Regions from separate parts of the Acidovorax sp. FHTAMBA genome, predicted to be linked through region 1. Evidence: predicted binding sites of a transcription regulator. Region 1 holds the regulator's gene; each other region holds the start of a gene.
What was found. The regulator LexA, encoded in region 1, represses DNA repair genes until DNA is damaged. The targets are predictions, from matches to a motif close to ACTGTATNNNNATACAGT.

Region 1 (5,701 bases):
CGGCGACATGCTGCGCGCGGCCGTCAAGGCGGGCACGCCCCTGGGCCTGCAAGCCAAGGCCGTGATGGATTCCGGGGCCCTGGTCAGCGATGACATCATCATCGGGCTGGTGAAGGAACGCATCACGCAGGCAGACTGCGCACACGGCTTTCTGTTTGACGGATTCCCCCGCACCATTCCCCAGGCCGATGCCATGAAGGCGGCGGGCGTCAAGCTCGACTACGTGCTGGAAATCGACGTGCCCTTTGACGCCATCATCGAGCGCATGAGCGGCCGCCGCTCCCACCCCGCCAGTGGCCGCACCTACCACGTCAAGTTCAATCCGCCCAAGGTGGCTGGCAAGGACGATGTAACCGGCGAAGACCTGATCCAGCGCGAGGACGACAAGGAAGAAACCGTGCAAAAGCGCCTGCAGGTCTACAGCGACCAGACACGTCCTCTGGTGGACTACTACAGCAACTGGGCCAAGGCCGAACCCGATGCCGCCCCCAAGTACCGCGCCATCAGTGGCACGGGCAGCGTGGAAGAAATCACCGCGCGTGCCTTCGAGGCGCTGGCCAGTTGAGCGGGTTTACCGCCTGATCGGCTGAACGCGGTCCCGCAACTTCCCGGGCCGCGCAAACCATCAAAAAAAAGCGGCGTGCCTTACCGGGCACGCCGCTTTGCTTTTTCAGCACCGCTCACAAACGTTGTTCAGGCCGGCCCGGAACGCAGCGCGTAGGCCTTGCCATCCACAAACAGGTACTCGGCGCGCAGCACCGCATCGCCTTTTTCCTCACGCAGGGTGAAGCCGACCACCGACAGCACCGCGCCCGGCTTGATCTCTGGCACCTGCCAGGCCTGCATGCGGGTCAGCGGCGCCAGCTCGATCTCCCATGTACGGTCCTTGCGGGTGGGCAAGACGGTTTTGGCCAGCAGCGCCTTGCCATCCACCGGCGAGGCCTGGGCGGGCACGGCCCGCTGCGCCAGACTGGCGGGCAGCTTCAAATCGGCGGGCAGTTCCAGTTCCAGCTCGGCATGGGGGTTTTGCCAGCGCACCTTGCGCACCGTGCCTTCCAGGTAGATGGGGCGGTCGGGGTCAAAACTGCTCCAGCCGTGGTGGGCGCGGGCAGCCAGCGGCAGGGCTGCGGCGACCGCGAGCAGGTGACGACGTTGCAGGCTCATAGAGGTTCTCTCCTTGATTGGCTAGACATAGGCAATCCAGCGGCCGCAAACCACGACGGCCAGCCAGACCACGGTGGATGCGAGCATCTGCGCACGGGCCAGCCCGTCCAGACGCGCCAATGACCCGCGTCCATGGAACCACGCAGCATTACAGCCTGCAAGCATTAACAACAGCATCTTCAAGGTAAATACGCGGTTGCTGAGCAGCTCGGCAGGCTGCGTGGCAAACATCAGCAGGCCCGAGGCCGCCGCCAGGCCAAAGCCGCACAGCGCCACCGACAGGCTCAGCCGGGCCAGGTCCCTGACCGGCAACGCCGCACCGCGCCCAAACACCCGCAGCTCCAGCAGCACCAGGTTACCGAGCAGCAGTGCAATGCCCACGATGTGCACCACTTCCAGCGCAGGGTAGGCCCATACGTGGGTCTTGAGATCGGCGAACATACCGTGCAGTCCTTGGCTTGGGCTAGCGAAGCAGGTCCAGCATCAAGGCGATGCGCGCCTTGACCGGAGACAGGCCGCGCGAATCCGCAAGCACATCCCCCGGCTTGGGCAGCACCTGCCCCAGGGGGCACCGCGTAGACCGCACCACCTTCACACCAGCCGCCTGCGCGCGCACAAGCGCTGCCTCCAGCGCATGGTGAATGGTGCCGTTGCCCGTGCAGGCCACCACCAGGCCCTGCACGCCATCGCGCACCAGCACATCCACCACCGCCCCGGTGGCGCCTGCATGGCTGACGACAATTTCCACGCGGGGCCAGGTGGCGATGTTTGCTATTTTTTCAATAGCTATTTGCGCTTTACCATCAAGCGATGGAGGCCAATTTTGCGTCAAACGCACAGCCCCCTCCTCCACAAACGCGAGAGGTCCCACATCGCCCGACGTGAAAGCGTGGACACGGTACGGATGCACCTTCTGCACATGCCGCGCGCCATGCACCTCCCCGGCGGCCACCGTCAGCACGCCAGTGGCGCCGGGCGCCGTGGCCACGGCCACGGCGTCCAGCAGGTTCTGGGGGCCATCGGGCGTCAGCGCGGTGGCCGGGCGCATGGCGCAGGTCAGCACCACGGGCTTTCGGGCGTCCAGCACCTGGTGCAAGAACCAGGCAGTTTCCTCCAGCGTGTCGGTGCCGTGGGTGATAACGATCCCGCGCACCTCAGGGTCTGTGAGATGGTGGGCGCAGCGCAGGGCCAGAGCACGCCACACCTCCCCGTCCATGTCCTTGCTGTCAATCTGGGCCACCTGCTCGGCCAGCAGCGTGCCCGCCATCGCCTGCAACCCGGGCACGGCCTCCAGCAGCCGCGCGACACCCACCTGGGCCGCCGTGTAGCCAATGTTGTCCCCCGCCTGCGCCGAGGTGCCCGCAATCGTGCCCCCGGTGCCCAAAACCACAATTTTTTGCCCACTCACTTGCGCACTCCGAAAAACTGGTGAAAAATACAGTTACTGGATTAAAAAACAGTTGTGCGCCACTGTAGCTGCCTCCAACGGGAACCACCATGCTCGACAACCCCAAACTCACAGCCCGCCAGCAACAGATTCTGGATCTCATCCAGACTGCCATCGCCCGCACCGGCGCCCCGCCCACACGGGCAGAAATTGCCGCCGAGCTGGGGTTCAAGTCGGCCAATGCCGCTGAAGAGCACTTGCAGGCCCTGGCCCGCAAGGGGGTGATCGAGCTGGTCAGCGGCACATCCCGCGGCATCCGGTTGCGCAGCGAAACCGTGCGCTCCATCAACGCAGCGCGCGGCAACCAGTTCAGCCTGCCCATCCCGGGCCTGTCGCAGCTGGTACTGCCTTTGGTGGGCCGCGTGGCGGCGGGTTCACCCATTCTCGCGCAGGAGCATGTGGACCAGACCTACAGCGTGGAAAACAGCCTGTTTCAGCACAAGCCAGACTACCTGCTCAAGGTGCGCGGCATGTCGATGCGCGACGCCGGCATCATGGATGGTGACCTGCTTGCGGTGCAGTCCACCCGCGAAGCGCGCAACGGCCAGATCATCGTGGCGCGCCTCGGAGACGACGTCACCGTCAAGCGCTTGCGCCGTACCGCAACCGCCATCGAACTGCTGCCCGAAAACCCCGACTACCCGGTCATCGTCGTGCAGCCCGGTGAACCGTTTGAGATTGAAGGCCTGGCCGTCGGCCTCATCCGGAACACCATGCTGATGTAGCCAGAGCGCTCCTTCGCATCCCCTCGCGAACCTGTTCGCGAGCTGCCGCGCTGCAGGTGGCGGGCGTTTGGCGTACCGGTTTTTCCGGTACGCCAGCCCTGCGGCGCCGGTTCACTTCGCAATCCTGCCTATGGCCAACCCCCGACCTTCGGAGTTTTCACATGGGAATTGCCTTGACCACCCTTTCGACGCTCGTCCACCCGCTGCGCCACCTGGTCCGCTGGCTGCGCCACACAAGCCCTTTGGCTCAACAATCCACCGTCTATGCCACGCCGGTCACCCGGCCTGCGCAGGCCCCCGCGCCGCACGACCATGCCGTGACGCCGGACACACCGCGGGCGCCCCAAAGCCGTCCGGCGATCCTTCCCGGCCAGCGCCCGCCGCGTGGCAACTGGCCGTTCACCGTCAACCCCCCGGCCCCTTCAGCCAGAACCCGGAGCCGGCTGGCGCAGGCACCCGGCAGAGGTTTTTTGCCGTTGGCGCCTTCTTGCAATGCCACAGGTTCGCCATGGGCTGCGCCCGCCACGGCACGCCGGCCCACCATGGTCGTGCGCAAGGCCGCTGCGCCGGGCGGTACGGGCAGGCTTGTCATTGCCGGACGCATGGCCGACGTGTGCGCAGAGCTTGACCGCCTGGCCGCCTCTGAGGCAGCGCTGCAGGCCTATGGAGGCTCCAGGGCGGTCATGCACGTTTGACAATGGACAACTCCATCGCACAGCCCGGCAAGGCCCTGCCGGGCTATGCAGCGTGGCTCGGTCGTATTTCATGACGTCACCCAACGCCCCTTTGCCAGACCCTGCCCCACCCATCCGCCTTACCCGCCATCACCACACACGTCTGATGCAGGTCTGGCGGTCGGCGGGCTGGCCGTGCAGGGATGGGATCGAAATTGATCTGCTGGCTGCCGGATGTATTGCCCTGCACGCAGACCCCGGTGGGCTGGAAACACTGAAGCTGACTGAAGACGGCATCCGTACACTGGCCGCTGCGCGCCAGCGCAACGTGCGCGCGGTGAGCAGCCATGACAGGCTGGCACACAAGTTTGCTGCGCAGTTGATGCAGGGCGGGCGCATTGTGTGGGCAGAACTGTCATTGCATGCACTGCTCGAACACCCTGCGGCAGCAGCATGCGCAGAAGCTTGCGCGGCCCAGCAGTCCGTACCACCCGCTGAACGCCCCCTGTCAGCGATCACCACTGCAACTTTCTCGACGCCCTTGCAGTCTGCCTTGTGGGCCGGAGGCGACGACACCCCCGCCGCACGGCGGGCCGCCAACGTATGGCGCATGGCCCGCCCTGACCTGTATTCGGTGCGCAACACCTCGGTACCTTCGTACTTGCAGCCCATGGTGCACGAGATCAAATACAGCCGTGCCGACCTGCTGTCAGACCTGCGGCATGAGGCGAAGCGGCAGGCCTACCACTGGCTGTGCGAGGAGTGCTACTACGTGTTCCCGGCAGGCATTGCAGAGCCCGAGGAGATACCCGAGCAGTTTGGCATCTGGGTGCTGCACGGCGGGCTGGACACCGGCCGGTTTGAGCAATTGCGACCCGCGCGGCATCGCAGCTGCACCCTGCCGTTTGCCGTCTGGATGGCGTTGTGCAAATCCACCCCGCTGCGCGCTGAAGAGCAAGGGGTCCAGTGCCACCTGGGTGAACCAGCGCCGGGCACGGGGCCAGCGGCACCGCAGGACGGCCCGCCGTGACCTATACCGTGGCAGTGCGCGAGCTGTGTGAGTTCACGGCCAAGGAAGGCGATCTGGACTTGCGCTTCACCCCGGCACCTACCGCGCTGGAAGGCATGGCGGGCCATGCGCAGGCCGCCTCGCGCCGGGGCCCCGGTTACCGGGCAGAAGTGGCCCTGAGCGGCGGCTACCTGGGCCTGCAGGTGCGGGGCCGCGCCGATGGCTATGACGCGCAGGCCCAGCGCATCGACGAGATCAAGACCTTCAAGGGCCGGCTCGACCGCCAGCCTGCATCACACCGCCAGCTGCACTGGGCCCAGGCCAAGGTGTATGGCTGGCTGTTGTGCGAACGGGACCAGCTGACGCACATTGACGTGGCGCTGGTGTATGTGGAAGTGGGCACGCAGCAGGAAACGGTGTTCACCGAACGCTGCAGCGCCGACGCACTGCGCCAGCACTTCGACGCCCACTGCCAGCGCTTCATCGCCTGGGCCGAACAGCAGGTGGCCCACCGCGCGTTGCGCGATGCGGCACTGAACGCGCTGACCTTTCCGTTTGGTGGCTTTCGCACCGGCCAGCGCCCGCTGGCAGAGGCGGTTTACAAGGCGGCGGTAGCGGGGCGCTGCCTGCTGGCGCAGGCCCCCACCGGCATTGGCAAGACCATGGGCACACTGTTCCCGTT
Region 2 (5,701 bases), 980 kb from region 1:
TGCGCAGCGCCAGCGGCTGGCTGCTGCGGCCAGCACGCCGGCTTCGCTGCGTGCGGTTCACGGCCAGCCGGTGCTGGCCATGGCAGCGACGGGTGGGGGTGGTCTGGCTGCTGGCGCGCCACGCGCGGGCCATGGCGGGCCGGGCCTGTCGATGGGCAAGATCCTGCACGAATCGTTCACCGACGGCACGCAGCTGCTGCTGCTCGGGGCCATGGTGATCGGGCTGGTGACCGGCGATGCTGGCAAGGCGGCCATGCAGCCGTTCTCGGGCGATCTGTTCAAGGGCATGCTGTGCCTGTTCCTGCTGGACATGGGGCTTGCCACGGCGCGCAACCTGCCCGCCGTGCGGCATCAGTCCCCCTGGCTGCTGGCCTATGCCGTGCTGGGGCCCCTGGTGCACGCCACCCTGGCGCTGGCACTGGCCTGGGTGGCCAAGGTGCCCGCGGGCGACGCTGTGCTGCTGATGGTGCTGGCGGCCAGTGCGTCATACATCGCGGTGCCTGCGGTGGTGCGGTTTGCCATCCCCGAGGCAGACCCCTCGCTCTACGTGAGCCTGTCGCTGGGGCTGACGTTTCCGCTCAACATCGTGCTGGGGATTCCGCTGTACACGCAGGTCGTGCTGGGCCTGTGGGGGGCGTGACGCCCAGCGCAGCGGCGCACTACTGTATTGATAGCTGCACGCGCTTTATGGATAAGCGCCGGCGGCCAATTTGGTTCAAAATTTCCAGCGAAATCCGTCAGAACAGGCTGGCCTGCCCTTGCAGAAGCCCGGGCCGGAACTGCGTCAGATCGAGCTCCACCCGCTCCCGGTTCAGCCCCAGCTTTCGGCAGGTGGCGGCAAACCGCTGGCGCAGCAGGTCGGCCCACAGGCCGCTGCCTTTCATGCGCGATACGTAATCACTGTTGTAGGTTTTGCCGGCGCCGCGCTGGGCGTCCGAGAGGTTGTGCAGGTCTTGCACCCGCGCCATCACGCGGGCTGCGCGCTGCGGGTAGTGCACCCCAAGCCATTCGCGGAACAGCGCATCCAGCTCCCAGGGCAGACGCAGCACGGTGTAGAAGGCGCTGCGGGCCCCGGCGTCGTACGCGGCCTCCAGTACCTGTTCCATGTCTTCGGTGATGAACGGGATCTGTGGCGCCACGCTCACCCCCACGGGCACGCCCGCATCGGCCAGCGCCCGGATGGTGCGCAGGCGCCGGTGGGGCGCAGCGGCGCGGGGCTCCATGCGGCGCGCCAGGGTGGCGTCGAGCGTGGTGATGGTGATGTACACGGCGGCCAGCCGCTGGGCGGCCAGCGGGGCCAGCAGGTCCAGATCGCGCTCGACCCCGCTCGATTTGGTGATGAGCGAAAACGGGTGGCGCGCGTCGCGCATCACTTCGATGAGGCTGCGGGTGAGCTTGAGTTCGCGCTCCACGGGCTGGTAGCAGTCGGTGGCCGAGCCGATGTTGAGCAAGCGCGGTACATAGCGTGGCGCGCACAGCTCGGCGCGCAGCAGCGCGGCTATGTTCTCTTTGGCGACGATCTGCGTTTCAAAGTCCAGCCCGGGTGAAAAGTTGAGATAACTGTGCGTGGGCCTGGCGTAGCAGTAAATGCACCCGTGCTCACAACCACGATACGGGTTGACAGACAACTCGAAGAAGATGTCCGGCGAGTCGTTGGCGCAGATGGCGCTGCGGGCGGTTTCCAGGTGCACACGGGTGGCCAGCGCGGGGGCGGCGCCTTCGTCTTCTGCTTCCTGCCAGGGTGGGTGGCCCCAGCCATCGTCCACCACCTCGCGCGCGTCGCGCACAAACCGGTGCACCATGGCCGTGGCCGCACCCCGGCCGCGAATGGCTTGCAGGGGAATATGCACCGCTTCGGGAGCGGGCGGCACGTCAGACAGATCGGTGGTGGGGCGTGGCATGGCAACCCGCATCGTACCAAGACTACTGATTATTTACACAGTATTTTGATCCCTATTCCCACAACATCCTTTGAGCACAAGCCCTGCACGGCACCACCAGGGCCTGTCTGGCGCAAGCTTCACACCCTGCACAATGCCCGCGCAGGGCAGTGCGAGATTCGCCATGGTCTACAGTCCCGACCTTTGCAACCAACCACCGAGGTACCGCCATGGCGCGCAAGCCCCAGATCATCCTGTCGTCCCTGGACGTGGACCGCATAGAGGCCCTGCTGGCCGCTATTCCGGCCAGTGTTTTCCCGGGCAAGGCAGAGCTGCAGGCCGAGCTGGACCGCGCCGACGTGGTGGCGCCCGAGGAGATTCCGCCCCATGTGGTGACGATGAACTCCACAGTGCAGTTCTCCATCGTGGAAACGGGCAAGGAGTTCTGCCTGACGCTGGTGTACCCCCGCGACATGGACGGCAGCACCGACCGCATATCCATATTTGCGCCCGTGGGCAGCGCGCTTCTGGGTCTGTCGGTGGGTGACGAGCTGGCCTGGCCGGGCCCGGGCGGCAAATCCATGACGGTGAAGGTGAAGGCCATCCTGTACCAGCCCGAAAGCTCGGGCGAAATGCACCGCTGAGCCGGCCCCTGCCCACATCGCCAGCAGCCGATGGGCCGCTTGGCGCGAAACGGCGGTGCGGCGACAATCGCTGCGCCATGACCACCGAGCAGCCATCCAACCCGGCCCCGGACCCTGCGCTGATTGCCGCAGAGCCGTTCGACCCCGACTCCACGCTCGCCTTTCAGCGCAAGATGGAGTACGCGCCACTGTGGTTCTGCTCCTTTCTCGCCGGCAACAGCCGCGAAAAAAGCCGCCTGAAGCGCGAGATGGCAACGGTGAAAGGCTCGGTGGTGTGGATGGTGCAGCAGCGCCGCCAGGGCCACTGGACCGCCGCCGAGCGCGCCCACCTGCGCGATGTGATGCGCTCGGCATCCTCTGTCAGCCCTTACCTCTTCGTGTGGGTGATTCCCGGCTCCATGCTCATCCTGCCCTTCATGGCGTGGTTTCTGGACCGGCAGCGCAAGCGCCGCGCGCGCAAGCTGCAGCGCCCCTAGGCGAGTGCACTCCGGTGCATGCATGCGCGCACACAATCGCCACCAATTGCTACTGAAATAATAGCTACCAGCGCTTTACCACCAAGCGCCAGGGCCGCTTTTTAATCACAAACCATGCAAGCCGACGACATCCTGCACTTCTGGTTCGAAGAACTCAGCCCCGAACAGCACTTCGCCCAGGAGGACGCCATCGACGCCATGATCCGTGTCCGCTTCGGGGCCACGCTGCAGGCGGCGCGGCAGTGCGAGCTGTGGGGCTGGCGCAGCACGCCCCAGGGGCGGCTGGCGGAAATCCTGGTGCTGGACCAGTTCTCGCGCAACATCCACCGGGGCTCGCCGCTGGCCTTTGCGCAGGATGCCCAGGCACTGGCCCTGGCGCAGGAGCTGGTGGCCGGGCGGCACGACCAGGCGCTGGCCCCTGCCCAGCGCGCATTTGCCTACATGCCCTACATGCACAGCGAGTCGCTGGTGGTGCACGCCCAGGCGATGGTGCTGTTTGACCAGCCGGGGCTGGAGAACAACCTCAAGTTCGAGGTGGCGCACCGCGACATCATTGCGCGCTTCGGGCGCTACCCACACCGCAACGCCGTCCTGGGCCGCACCTCCACCGCGCAGGAGCTGGCCTTCCTCGCCCAGCCCGGCTCGTCCTTCTGAGCGGGCCGGGCGCGGCCCGTCAGAGCGGGCGGGTCAGGTACACCGCCTCGCGGCCCTCGATGGGCTCGCGCGTGGGCATCATCACCGTGCAGTCATCGCACAGCGCGCGGATTTCGTGCGGGCCGTCGGTGGCAATGAGCTCACCCCGGGCAAACACCTCAAAGCCCAGCAAGGGCCGTGCAAAGCGGAAGTCCGGCGTGCGCACCATGCAGGTCTCCAGCAGCTCATAGCGGTGCTGCGGCCCCAGTGCGGGGCGGCCCTCCACAGATTCGATCAGGCCAAAGTGCGCCAGAAAATCCAGCGCAGCGGCCGTCGCCACGTCTGCGGCCGATTGGCGAAAGTGCTGGCCACACTCCACCACCAGCGCCACGCCCTCACTCTCGGCCAGGCCATGGCGGCCATGCTGGATGAGCGGTGTGCCCGAACCCAGCCCGCTGGGCATCACCAGGTGTACGGGCGGGCGGCCGATGGCCTGCGCCACATCCGCATTGCGCTGGTAACCGGGGTACACCCAGAAGGGCTGCACGTCCTGGCTGGTGGAGTGGATGTCCAGGATGTGGTCGGCCGCGGCCACCACCGGGCGCAGCACCCGCGCGCGGTCCAGCTCGGGGCTTGCAGCCGTGCCGTCCAGCTCACCGGCCGACCAGATGCGGTTGAGGTTGTGCACCAGCTGGCGGCTCTCGAACGGGCGGGCCTGGTCAAACGATTCGTAGGCGGCCACGTTGGCAAAGCTGATGGTCAGCGTGCCGATGCGGGGGCGCACCCCCGTATCCAGCAGGTGCGTGGCCGCCACCATGCCGCAGATCTCGTTGCCGTGCGTGAGCGCATTGATGAGCACATGCGGGCCAGGCTTGCCCGACTCGAAGCGGTGCACATAGTCGATGCCGATATTGCCCTCGCGGTAGGCAGACAGGTCGCGGGGAAGGACTTCGAAAACGGGGGCGTTTTGCGTCATGGGCAGGCAATTGATAAGACAACACATCATTCTCTGCGCAAAACAGAAACCCCGGGGCCTGCGGTGTACGATGCCCCGCCCCTGGACCCACCACTCTGTTGCCCCATGCCCACTGCCCGACTTTGCCCGCTGGCCGATGTGGCCGCCCGACTGCCCGCCGACAGCTGGATCGCCCAGCGCCTGGCAGGGGCCACGGATGCACTGGCCACGGACACCGTGCTCTGCATCACCGGTAATGTGCATGTGCCCGAGCTGCACCTGGATGCGCCCCTGGCCAGCGGCGGCCCGCTGCGGGCGCTGCTGCAAGGTGGCATTGACGCCCCAGCCCCCACAGGCCCACCCTTTCTGGTGCTGATCGAAGGTCATCTGCAGATCGACGGCGCGCTCACCTGCGACGACACCGATGGCGCCACCCACCTCATCGTTCTGGGCGACGCGCGCCTGCACAACGCCGTGGTAGGCGGCCAGCTGCTGTATGTGCAGGGCACGCTGCAAGTGGTCGACCTGCTGTGGGGCCACGGCCCCCATGGCGGGCTCACCGTAAGGGGTGGCCTCACGGCGCGGGTGGCGCTGTTCACCGGCGAATACACCGTGGACATCGCCGGGCCCGAGCAGGCGGAGTTCCTCATGGACGAGGTGCGCGGCGTGCCGCACCTGGCGGAGTTCGCCAGCGAGATCGCGGGCATCGTGTTCACACCCGAGTTCCATGACGGCATCGACGATGGCGAGCACGGCATCAGCAGCATGCTCAGCCGCCCCCGCGTGGTGGCCGCCGTGCGCGCGGGCGACAACGCCACGCGCAGCAGCGCCGAGATCCAAGCGTTGATGCCCCAGGAGGCTGGGCTGTTTGCCGACGAGGCCATCAGCGTGCGCAACATCCTGGCCGCCGTGCACACGCCGGTGATGGGCCCCAAGGAGCACACGGCCACCGGCTGGTTTCAGCAGACCGATTTTTCGCTGTGCCAGCGGCATGTGGACGCCGATGGCGACCCGCGCGATGACAGCGTTTTCATCACCGTCTGGAAGACCTGGGACTTCTATCTGGCGGTATCGCAAGAGCCCGAGCGCCAAGGATTGCTGGCGCGCCTGGCC
Region 3 (5,701 bases), 930 kb from region 1:
TCCGAAGAACCCTGGATCCTTCTTGTCGGCATTCGGCGCCACATAGCGGACGAAGTACGTGCCTTCGTTGCGGTTGCGGTCTTCCACCGTGAAACCGGTGCGGTCGAGCGCCAGGCCCAATCGGCGCCAGGCGCGGTCAAAGCCCTCGTCGAGCTGTACCACGGGTACGTTGTTGACGGTGGCCATGCGGGCCCCCTGAGCGCGCGATGCGGGCACAGCCACAACGGCCTTGGACTGTTCCTGGCTCACGCCCAGCTTGACCATCAGGCGGCGCAGGAATTCGGTCTCGAGTTCGACATCGGCGGGGCGGGGCTGCCAGACGGTGGTGTCCTGCACCTTGGTGGTGTAGACCTCCACCATGCCGCGGTGGGAAATGTAGATCTCGGTGCCGCCATTGGCGTTGCGCTCCAGGCGAGTGCGGAACTTGTCGCGTTCACCGGTGGAGTACACGGAATCGAGCAGCTTGCCCAGGGTGGCGCGGATGATGTCCTGCGGCAGCTTGGCACGGTTTTCGGCCCAATCGGTTTCCATGATGCCCACATTGGCATCGGCCTGCTCGAGGTTGAAGCCGTTTTCCTGCCAGAAGTCACGCACAGGCTCCCAGAGCTTGTCGGCGGGGCGGTTGACCACGAGCCAGCGCTGGTTGCCATCGCGCTCGATGCGGACATCGCCCAGCTGCAATGCAGCGGCATTGGCCGTGCCCGAGGGCTGCGCGGCCAGCCCCGCCTGCATGGCAGCCGCCGAAACGGTGCCGCCGGGGATGGCATAGCGCGAATCCCGTGACAACTGGGTGAGGTCTGGAGGCACTTCGAGCGTGGCGCCCTTGGCGGCGCTCTTGTAGTCGATCTTGTCGCCTTCCAGAAGGCTGGTGGAGCAGGCGGACAGGGCCATGGCAAGGGCCAGCAGGCTCAGGCGGGTGGTAGCAGCTTTCACGCGGAAATCCTTGGAGAGTGTCTCGGGGAGCGGGCGCAGCCCGGATTAGATCAGGCCGCTGGTGCGCAGCGCGGATTCGACCACAGCCTCGTTGCCGCTGGTCAGCGGCGTCATGGGCAGGCGCATGGAGCCGCCACACAAGCCCATGCGGGCCATGGCCCACTTCACGGGAATGGGGTTGGCTTCGACAAACAGGTGCTTGTGCACGGGCATCAACTTGAACTGGATTTCCATGGCGCGCCGCGCATCGCCTGCAAGGGCCGCCACACACAGTTCGTGCATCAGGCGGGGCGCCACGTTGGCCGTGACGCTGATGTTGCCGTGGCCGCCGCAGAGCATGAGGGCTACGGCCGTAGGGTCGTCGCCCGAATACACCGCGAAGTTCTTCGGCAGATCGCGAATGAGCCATTGCGCGCGCTCGATATTGCCCGTGGCTTCCTTGATGCCGATGACGCCAGGCACCTGGGCCAGGCGCAGCACGGTGTCGTGCTGCATGTCCGCCACCGAGCGGCCGGGCACGTTGTACAGCACGATGGGCAGGTCACCCGTCGCTTCGGCAATGGCCTTGAAATGCTGGTACTGGCCCTCTTGCGTGGGCTTGTTGTAGTAGGGCACCACCTGCAGCTGGCTGTCGGCCCCCACACCGCGGGCGAACTTGGCCAGCTCGATCGCTTCGGCGGTGGAGTTGGCGCCGCAGCCGGCCATGATGGGCACGCGCTTGGCGGCTTGCTCCACAGCCACGCGGATGATTTCGCAGTGTTCCTCGACATTGACCGTGGGCGACTCGCCCGTGGTGCCCACCACGCCGATGCAGTCGGTGCCTTCGGCGATGTGCCAGTCGATGAGTTTGCGCAGTGCCGGGTAGTCCACGCTACCGTCCTCGTGCATGGGAGTGACGAGGGCGACGATGCTGCCGGTAAGGGGGACGGAGGAAGAGGTCATGTCCGCAGGGGTAAACGGTAAAAGAGCATTCTAACTAGCCGACACGGGTAAAAGATGTCGTGAGGGTGCGCCGGAGGGCGGGAGTTCCCGCACCGCCGTGATGCGTTGCACAAATCGGGCGGGTTCGGGCAAAAAGCCGTCTTCGTAGGCCACCACCCGCAAACCCTCGCAAGCCCTGATCAGTTCACCGGGTTGCAGCAGAAACTCGGGCCGCGCGGGGCGCCCCACGGTTTCATTGCCGTGCGCGAAGGTTTCATAGATAAGCACACCACCGGGCGCCACGCTGCCTGCAATCACCGGTAGCAAGGGGCGCCACAGGTAGTTGGTCACCACCACGGCGCCAAACACGCGCCCGGCAAACGGCCAGGGGCCCGACTCGATGTCAGCGCAGACCATTTCGCCCAGACCCGCACAGGCGGCAAGGGCTTCTTCAGAGCGGTCCACACCCGCCACGCGCAGGCCCCGGGCGTGCAGATATCGCACATGGCGGCCCGCGCCACAGGCCACATCCAGGGCCGTGGTGCTGCCGGGGATCAGGTGAGCCCAACGTTGCACCCATTCGGAAGGGGCTTCGGTACCGTGCATTTTGCTATGTTAATGATAGCTTTAGGCGCTTTTTGGATAAGCGCTGGAGGCCAAAAAGACTAAAAATTCAGCGGCTTAGAAGCATGCCCAGACCTGGTCGGCAACCATCACCATGAAGTCTGGCACCGTGTACATGCCAAACACCGCAAGGCAGGCCAGCACCGCCACGGCCCAGCCAAGCCAGCGCAGCGCGGGCTTTGCCGACGTGGACCATGGGGAAGATGGTGGGTTCATGGTGGTCTTGGGATGCTGTGTGCAGCGATGTCAGGCCGGTTGCGGCGCATGGCGCTGGATGGGGCTTTCCTTGACGGGCAGGTTCACCAGGCCCGCAAACACTCCGAGCCCGATGGCGATGTACCAGACGATATCGTAGCTGCCGGTGGCGTCATACAGATAGCCTCCCAGCCACACGCCCAGGAAGCTCCCGATCTGGTGGCTGAAAAACACAAAACCGCCCAGCATGGACAAATGCTGCACGCCGAAAATCTGCGCCACGGTGGCGTTGGTGGGCGGAATGGTGGACAACCACAGCGTGCCCATCACCGCCGAGAACACATACACCGACAGCGGCGACAGCGGCACCAGCAAGAACACGCTGATGGCGACGGCCCGCGCAAAGTAGATAAAAGCCAGGATGAACCGCTTGGGCATGCGCTGGCCCAGCGTGCCCGCCACATACGTGCCCAGCACGTTGAACAGCCCGATCAGAGCCAGTGCATAGCTGGCCACCTGGGGCGACAGGCCATGGTCCTTGAGGTAGCTGGGCATGTGCACGCCGATGAAAACCACCTGAAACCCGCACACAAAATAGCCCGCCATGAGCAGGTTGAAACTGGGGTAGCGGAAGGCCTCGCCCAGCGCCTGCAGGATGGTTTGCTCACGTTTGACGGGCGCTGAGCCCTGGAACCCCGGCTCGCGCAGGCCAAAGGCCAGCGGCACAATGAGCAGCACCATGAGCGACAGTGCCAGCAGCGCCTGTTGCCAGCCCAGGCCTGCAATCAGCCAACCTTCTACCGGGACCATGAGAAACTGGCCAAAGGACCCTGCCGCAGCCGCCACACCCATGGCCCACGACCGGCGTTCCGGCGCAATCTGCCGCCCCAGCACCCCGTAGATCACCGCATAGGTGGTGCCCGCCTGCGCAGCGCCGATGAGTACGCCCGCCGTGAGCGCAAACAGCGTGGGCGTGGGTGACAGGGCCATCCCTGCCAGGCCCAGGCCGTACAGCACGGCCCCGCCGATCAGTACGCGGAAGGCGCCGAACCGGTCGGCCACCATGCCCGCAAAAATGCCGATCAGGCCCCAGGACAGGTTCTGGATGGCGATGGCCAGCGCAAACGACTGGCGCGTCCAGCCCATCTCCTGGGTGATCGGCAGCAGCCACAGGCCGAACCCATGGCGGATGCCCATCGACAGCGTCACGATGGCCGCACCGCAGGCCAGCACCTGGAACATGGACAGTTTCGGAGGATTGATATGCATACGCAGGAATGTAGCCAGATTGTGTGAAACGTGCTGATACACCGGGGACCAATACAGTCGGCAACAGGGGCAGGGGTTAACTGGTTTTATATCCAGCTATTGATGCGTTGCCGCACTACAATCCGCCGCTATGTCTGCCAAACCGTCTTCTGCCTCTGCCAGCGAATATTCCGAAGGCTCGATCCGCGTGCTCAAGGGCCTGGAGCCCGTCAAGCAACGCCCGGGCATGTACACGCGCACCGACAACCCGTTGCACATCATCCAGGAAGTGCTGGACAACGCGGCCGATGAAGCACTCGCCGGTTATGGAAAAAAAATCCGGGTCACGCTGCATGCCGATGGCTCGGTCAGCGTGGAAGACGACGGCCGGGGCATCCCCTTTGGCATGCACCCCGAGGAAAACGCCCCGGTGATCGAACTGGTGTTCACCCGCCTGCACGCGGGCGGCAAGTTCGACAAGGGCAAGGGCGGCGCCTACAGCTTTTCGGGCGGCCTGCACGGTGTGGGCGTGAGTGTGACCAACGCTTTGGCCACCCGGCTCGAAGCGACGAGCTACCGCGAAGGCAAGGCGGCGCGCCTGGTGTTCTCGGCTGGCGACGTGATCGAGCCCCTGGTGGCTCGCCCGCTGGAGGCGGGTGAGCGCAAGCAGGGCACCTCGGTGCGCGTGTGGCCCGACGCCAAGTATTTCGAGTCGAGCGCGCTGCCCATGGGCGAACTCACCCACCTGCTGCGCAGCAAAGCCGTGCTCATGCCGGGCGTGACCGTGCAACTGGTGAACGAGAAAACCCGCGACACGCAAACCTGGCAGTACAAGGGCGGCCTGCGCGATTACCTCATGCAGACGCTCAACGGCGACCCGGTGATCCCGCTGTTTGAAGGCGAGGGTTTTGCCGACCGCAACAACGAAAGTTTTGCCGAAGGCGAGGGCGCATCGTGGTGCGTGGCCTTCACGGAAGACGGCCAGCCCGTGCGCGAGAGCTACGTCAACCTGATTCCCACCAGCGCGGGCGGCACCCATGAAAGTGGCCTGCGCGATGGCCTGTTCAATGCCGTCAAGAGCTTCATCGAACTGCACAGCCTGCTGCCCAAGGGTGTGAAGCTGCTGCCTGAGGACGTGTTTGCGCGCGCCAGCTATGTGCTCTCAGCCAAGGTCCTCGACCCGCAGTTCCAGGGCCAGATCAAGGAACGCCTGAACTCGCGCGACGCGGTACGGCTGGTGAGCGGCTTTGTGCGCCCTGCGCTGGAGCTGTGGCTGAACCAGCACGTCGACTACGGTAAAAAGCTCGCCGAGCTGGCCATCAAGGCCGCGCAAACCCGCCAGAAGGCCGGTCAGAAGGTCGAAAAGCGCAAGGGCTCGGGCGTGGCAGTGCTGCCGGGCAAGCTCACCGATTGCGAAAGCAGGGACATCGCCCACAACGAGGTCTTCCTGGTCGAGGGCGACTCGGCCGGTGGTAGCGCCAAGATGGGCCGCGACAAGGAAAGCCAGGCCATCCTGCCGCTGCGGGGCAAGGTGCTCAACACCTGGGAGGTCGAGCGCGACCGCCTGTTTGCCAACAACGAAATCCACGACATTTCGGTAGCGATTGGCGTGGACCCGCACGGCCCCAACGACACGCCGGATTTGAGCGGCCTGCGCTACGGCAAGGTCTGCATCTTGAGTGACGCCGACGTGGATGGCTCGCACATCCAGGTGCTGCTGCTCACGCTCTTCTTCCGCCACTTCCCCAAGCTCATCGAGACCGGACACATCTACGTGGCG
Region 4 (5,701 bases), 2.3 Mb from region 1:
GGCACCACGGGCCTGCAGATCCGTGAACGGCTGCAGGCCATGCCGCAGGTGGAGCTGGTGAGCATTGCGCCCGAGTTGCGCAAGGACCCCGCTGCCAAGCGCGACCTCATTGCGGGCGTGGATCTGGTGGTGCTGTGCCTGCACGACGATGCCGCGCGCGAGACCGTGGCCATGGTCGATGAGATCGAAAAGACCACCGGCCGCCAGGTCAAGGTGATCGACGCCAGCACAGCGCACCGCACGGCACCCGGCTGGGTGTTTGGCTTTCCCGAGCTCGCCGCAGGCCAGGCGCAAGCCGTGCGCGATGCGCTGCGCGTTTCCAACCCCGGCTGCTATTCCACCGGCGCCATCGCCCTGCTGCGCCCGCTGGTGGATGCAGGCCTCGTGCCCCATGATTTCCCGCTCGCGCTGCCCGCCGTCAGTGGCTATTCGGGCGGCGGACGCACCATGATCGAAGCCTATGAGCAAGGCCAGGCGGCGCCGTTCGAGCTGTATGCACTGGGCCTCGCGCACAAGCACCTGCCCGAAATTTTGAAATACACCGGGCTCACGCGCCGACCCATTTTTGTGCCGGCCGTGGGCAACTTCCGCCAGGGCATGCTGGTGCAGTTGCCGCTGCATCTGGATCTGCTGCCCGGCCAGCCCAAGGCCGCAGACCTGCACGACGCGCTGGCCTCGCACTATGCAAAGAGCAACACGCCCGCGCAATGGGTGAGCGTGCTGCCACCCACGGACGACGGCAAGCTCGAGCCCACCGCGCTGAACGACACCAACAAGCTGGAGCTGCGGGTGTTCAGCAACGAAACCCACCGCCAGGCCGTGCTGGTGGCGCGCCTCGATAACCTGGGCAAGGGCGCCAGCGGGGCCGCAGTGCAGAACCTGCAGCTGATGCTGGGCCTGTAAACCGACACGCCCTGCAATGGCAGGGCATGATTGCTATTGATTTAGTAGCTATTGGCGCTTGCTGGTAAAGCGCTAGCGGCCATTTTCACCCTTATTTTGGCGATCGCAGCCCCACAGGCTGCGCGGTCACAGGGCGTCGTCTTCCTCAGGCCCGCCGCCGCGCACCACGCGGCGCACCACATCGCCCGCGAACCCGCGCGCGGCCAGAAAGCGCATCTGCCGCGCCCGCTCCTTGGCGTCGTCGGCCACGCTGCCAAAGCGCTGGCGCCACACGGCGCGGGCGCGCTCCAGTTCGGTGGCACGCAGTTGTTCAGCAGTGGCGCGCACCAGGTCGTCATCCAGCCCCTTGCTGCGAAGCTCCTGCACCAGGCGCTGGGTGCCCAAGCGCGCGGCGCGGCGGTGCACCAGCGATTCGGCCACGCGATGGGCGTTGATGAAGTCCTTGGCCTGCAGGTCATCCAGCACCGCGTTGAGATCGTCGCCCTCCTGCACGTGGCGCGCCAGCTTGGTGGCCAACTCGGCGCGCGAATGTTCGCGTTGCGACAGCAGCCGCAGCGCGCGGCCCTTGAGGGAGAGGGTGCCAAAGCCCATCGCCTTTTGCTCTCATATAAGTAGCGGTTAGCGCTTTACCAGCAAGCGCCAGCGGCCCATTTCATCAAAACAGGCCGCGCATCCGCCTGCTTACTTGTTGTTGTCTTCCTTCTCGCCCTTGGCAACCTTGGCGGGCTTGTCGGCAGGGGCGGCTTCCAGGGCCGCGGGCAGCAGGGCAATGCCCAGGCTCTCGCGCACCTTGTTCTCGATCTCGCGGGCGAGGTCGGGGTTCTCGCGCAGGAACTCGCGGGCGTTGTCGCGGCCCTGGCCGATCTTTTCGCCGTTGTAGGCGTACCAGGCGCCGCTCTTTTCCACGATCTTCGCGTTCACGCCCATGTCGATGATCTCGCCCTCGCGGCTGATGCCCTCGCCGAAGAGGATGTCGAACTCGGCCGTCTTGAACGGCGGGCTCACCTTGTTCTTGACCACCTTGACCTTGGTTTCGTTGCCGATGGCCTCTTCACCCTTCTTGATGGTGCCGGTGCGGCGGATGTCCAGCCGCACCGAGGCGTAGAACTTGAGCGCATTGCCGCCGGTGGTGGTTTCGGGCGAACCGAACATCACGCCGATCTTCATGCGGATCTGGTTGATGAAGATGACCATGCAGTTGGTCTTCTTGATGGTGGAGGTCAGCTTGCGCAGCGCCTGGCTCATCAGGCGGGCCTGCAGGCCAGGCAGGCTGTCGCCCATTTCACCCTCGATTTCGGCCTTGGGCGTGAGCGCGGCCACCGAGTCCACCACGATCAGGTCCACGGCGCCCGAGCGCACCAGGCTGTCCACAATTTCCAGTGCCTGCTCGCCGGTGTCGGGCTGGCTGATCAGCAGGTCAGACAGCTGCACGCCCAGCTTCTGGGCGTATTGCACATCCAGCGCGTGTTCGGCATCGACGAACGCGCAGGTGCCGCCCTGCTTTTGCATCTCGGCAATGACCTGCAGCGTGAGCGTGGTCTTGCCCGACGATTCAGGGCCATAGATTTCAACCACCCGGCCGCGCGGCAGGCCACCCACGCCCAGGGCGATGTCGAGGCCCAGCGAGCCGGTGGAGACAACCTGGATGTCCTCGATCACCTCGCCTTCACCCAGGCGCATGATGGTGCCCTTGCCAAACTGCTTCTCGATCTGGGCGAGCGCGGCGGCCAGGGCCTTGGCCTTTTCGGTGTTCACTGGCAATGCCGGGTTGGTGCCTTTGACTGCGACGTCCATGAGAAAACTCCTTGAAAAACAACAGGTTGGATGCTTGCATCGCTCTGCGGTTAATCACAGGCTGGATGCTTGAACAGTAGTTTATGCGAGTGATGCAATCAAAACAAAGCGATATTTGGTCAGTTTGCCTGACAATTTACCATGACCGATTTTTCTCGCTCCGGCCTGCCTGCGGCGGCCGACGACGGCTGGCGGCAAACCCACCTGGGTCGCCTCATGGGCAGCGCGCTGCGCCGCTTCGACGCCCGGGTGCTGCAGCTCATGGCCCGCAATATCGAAGTGCCGCTGGCGCTGTCCAACCTGGCGGCACGTGACCAGGTGACGGCTGCGCACGTGCACATCACCCGCCACCTGGCCTTGCAGGGCGACCGGCTGACCGACCTGGCCCAGCGCGCGGGCATGACCAAGCAGGCCATGGCCCACCTGGTGGACCAGTGCGAGGCCTGGGGCCTGGTCACACGCGAGGCAGACGCGCTGGATGCGCGCGCGCGGCGCGTGCGCTTCACGCCCACGGGCCTGGCGTGGTTGCAGGCGTTTCACGATGCCGTCGCGCAGGCCGAGGCGGAGTTCCGCGATGAAGTCGGCGCCGAGGTGGCCACGGTGGTGGCCATCGGGCTGGAGGCCTACGCGGGCGGCGCCCCGCCCTGACCCGTCCGCAGGCACTACACAAGGGAATGCGCCATGGACGCCCGCTGGCGGATTGCGCACACTGGCACCCTTGCCGACTGCGTTACCCTCGAAGCCATGTCCTCCGAAGTCACCCACCTGCCCGGCCGTACCCCGCTGGTGCTCGATTCCCCCCACAGCGGCACCCGATACCCCGCTGATTTTGGTTCGGCCTGCGATCTGCCCACCCTGCGCCGCGCCGAAGACACGCATGTCGAGAAGATCTACGCCTTTGCCCCCGCCCTCGGCGTGGCCTGGATCGAAGCCCATTTCCCGCGCATCTACCTGGATGCCAACCGCGACACCACCGAGCTGGACACCAGCCTGCTCGACGGCGAATGGACCGAGCCGGTCTCCACCGAGCCCGCGGTGCTCAGCAAGGTGCGCCTGGGCAAGGGGCTGATCTGGAAGTTCACCGACGAAGGCGAGCCGATCTACAACCGCCAGCTCTCTGTGGCCGAGGTGCGCGCGCGCATTGAGCGCTGCTGGCGCCCCTACCACGCTGCCGTGCAACAGGCCATTGCCGCCGCGCACGCGTGCCACGGCTACAGCATCCACATCAACTGCCACTCGATGCCCGCCGTGGCGGGGCGCTTTGCCACCGAATTTCCGGGCCTGGTGCACGCCGACTTTGTGGTGGGCGACCGCGACGGCACCACCGCAAGCCCCGCGCTGTCGGCCCTGGTGTGCGAGCACCTGCGCGGCTGTGGTTACAGCGTGGAGCACAACCACCCCTACAAGGGCGTGGAGCTGGTGCGGCGCTACAGCAACCCGGCAGAGCACCGCCACAGCATCCAGCTGGAGATCAACCGCCGGCTGTACATGGATGAGCACACGCTGGCACAGCACCCCGAAGGCATGGCGCGCCTGCAGGCCGACCTGAAGGCGCTGGTGCACAAGCTGCTCGCCACCGATCCACGCTGACCGTCCAGCGCCTGCCAGGTCACAGCCAAACCTGCGCCGCACCGGCGCAGGACCACTGCGGCGGCCCGATGTGCGCGATGGATACGCCAGGCCCGAGTGCCTCCTAAAATCGCGGCACAGGCGCGGCGCCAGACCACAGCCACCCACCAGGAGACAACCCCCATGCGCATCCTCATTGCCGAAGACGACCAGGTGCTGGCCGATGGCCTGCTGCGCACGCTGCGCGCATCGGGGGCCGTGGTGGACCACGTCGCCAGCGGCAGCGAGGCCGACGCGGCCCTGCTGACCAACAACGAGTTCGACCTGCTCATCCTCGATCTGGGCCTGCCCCGCATGCACGGGCTGGAGGTGCTGAAAAAGCTGCGCGGCCGGGGCTCGGCCCTGCCGGTGCTGATCCTCACCGCGGCCGACAGCGTGGAAGAGCGCGTGAAGGGCCTCGATTTTGGCGCCGACGACTACATGGCCAAGCCCTTTTCCCTGCAGGAGCTGGAGGCGCGCGTGCGTGCGCTCACGCGCCGGGGCATGGGCGGCACCAGCAGCGCCATCAAGCACGGCCCGCTGGTGTACGACCAGGCGGGCCGTGTGGCCACCATCGACGGCAAGATGGTCGAGCTGTCGGCGCGCGAGCTGGGCCTGCTCGAAGTGCTGCTGCAGCGCGCTGGGCGCCTGGTCAGCAAGGAGCAGCTGGTGGAGCGCCTGTGCGAATGGGGCGAAGAGGTGAGCAACAACGCCATCGAGGTCTACATCCACCGCCTGCGCAAGAAGATCGAGGGCGGGCCCATCCGCATCGCCACGGTGCGCGGCCTGGGGTACTGCCTGGAGAAGATTCCCGGATAGTCAAAAAAATGATAGCTACTCGCGCTTGATGGATAAGCGCCAGAGGCCAATTTCATTCAAAACCCACCACGGCGACTGCCTTGAAAATCTTCCAGCGCGAGCAGCGCTCCCTGTTTGGCGAGATCCTGGACTGGATGCTCACGCCGCTGCTGCTGCTGTGGCCCGTGAGCCTGGCGCTGACCTGGCTGGTGGCCCAGGGCCTGGCCAACAAGCCTTTTGACCGCGCACTCGAATACAACGCCCACGCGCTGGCCCAGCTGGTGAGCGTCTCGCGGGGCAAGGCCCAGTTCAACCTGCCCCAGCCCGCCACCGAAATCCTGCGGGCCGACGATTCCGACATCGTGTACTACCAGGTCATCGGCCCTGGGGGTGAATTCCTCTCGGGCGAACGCGAACTGCCCCAGCCGCCTGCGGATGAAATTCCCCAGTCGGGCGAGGTGCGGCTGCGCGATGCGGAGCTGCGGGGCATCGATATCCGCATCGCCTACATCTGGGTGCGGCTGCCGCTGGAGGACACGCCCGTGGCGCTGGTGCAGGTGGCCGAAACCCGCGAAAAGCGCAGTGTGCTGGCCACCGA

Region 2: a site for LexA is predicted at 1,926-1,943, ahead of AAFF19_RS16530 (PA0069 family radical SAM protein). Genes of this name have one in related genera too.
Region 3: a site for LexA is predicted at 4,022-4,039, ahead of AAFF19_RS16200 (DNA topoisomerase IV subunit B). Genes of this name have one in related genera too.
Region 4: a site for LexA is predicted at 2,758-2,775, ahead of recA (recombinase RecA). Genes of this name have one in related genera too.

What each region holds. Positions count from the first base shown of each region.
Region 1 is NZ_CP152407.1:2,538,656-2,544,356, reverse strand. It holds gene adk (adenylate kinase) at 1-565, shown strand, start outside; gene AAFF19_RS12000 (DUF6152 family protein) at 694-1,164, opposite strand; gene AAFF19_RS11995 (hypothetical protein) at 1,186-1,605, opposite strand; gene AAFF19_RS11990 (asparaginase) at 1,628-2,572, opposite strand; gene lexA (transcriptional repressor LexA) at 2,662-3,336, shown strand; gene AAFF19_RS11980 (hypothetical protein) at 3,510-4,031, shown strand; gene AAFF19_RS11975 (hypothetical protein) at 4,177-5,040, shown strand; gene AAFF19_RS11970 (ATP-dependent DNA helicase) at 5,037-5,701, shown strand, end outside.
Region 2 is NZ_CP152407.1:3,523,425-3,529,125, forward strand. It holds gene AAFF19_RS16525 (sodium-dependent bicarbonate transport family permease) at 1-640, shown strand, start outside; gene AAFF19_RS16530 (PA0069 family radical SAM protein) at 738-1,901, opposite strand; gene rnk (nucleoside diphosphate kinase regulator) at 2,111-2,524, shown strand; gene AAFF19_RS16540 (hypothetical protein) at 2,602-3,000, shown strand; gene AAFF19_RS16545 (DUF924 family protein) at 3,115-3,654, shown strand; gene AAFF19_RS16550 (succinylglutamate desuccinylase/aspartoacylase family protein) at 3,674-4,609, opposite strand; gene AAFF19_RS16555 (WD40 repeat domain-containing protein) at 4,715-5,701, shown strand, end outside.
Region 3 is NZ_CP152407.1:3,464,198-3,469,898, reverse strand. It holds gene bamC (outer membrane protein assembly factor BamC) at 1-933, opposite strand, end outside; gene dapA (4-hydroxy-tetrahydrodipicolinate synthase) at 979-1,875, opposite strand; gene AAFF19_RS16215 (class I SAM-dependent methyltransferase) at 1,906-2,460, opposite strand; gene AAFF19_RS16210 (hypothetical protein) at 2,536-2,694, opposite strand; gene AAFF19_RS16205 (MFS transporter) at 2,725-3,942, opposite strand; gene AAFF19_RS16200 (DNA topoisomerase IV subunit B) at 4,073-5,701, shown strand, end outside.
Region 4 is NZ_CP152407.1:118,593-124,293, forward strand. It holds gene argC (N-acetyl-gamma-glutamyl-phosphate reductase) at 1-903, shown strand, start outside; gene recX (recombination regulator RecX) at 1,030-1,494, opposite strand; gene recA (recombinase RecA) at 1,585-2,697, opposite strand; gene AAFF19_RS00525 (MarR family winged helix-turn-helix transcriptional regulator) at 2,839-3,345, shown strand; gene AAFF19_RS00530 (N-formylglutamate amidohydrolase) at 3,442-4,287, shown strand; gene AAFF19_RS00535 (response regulator transcription factor) at 4,450-5,124, shown strand; gene AAFF19_RS00540 (sensor histidine kinase) at 5,205-5,701, shown strand, end outside.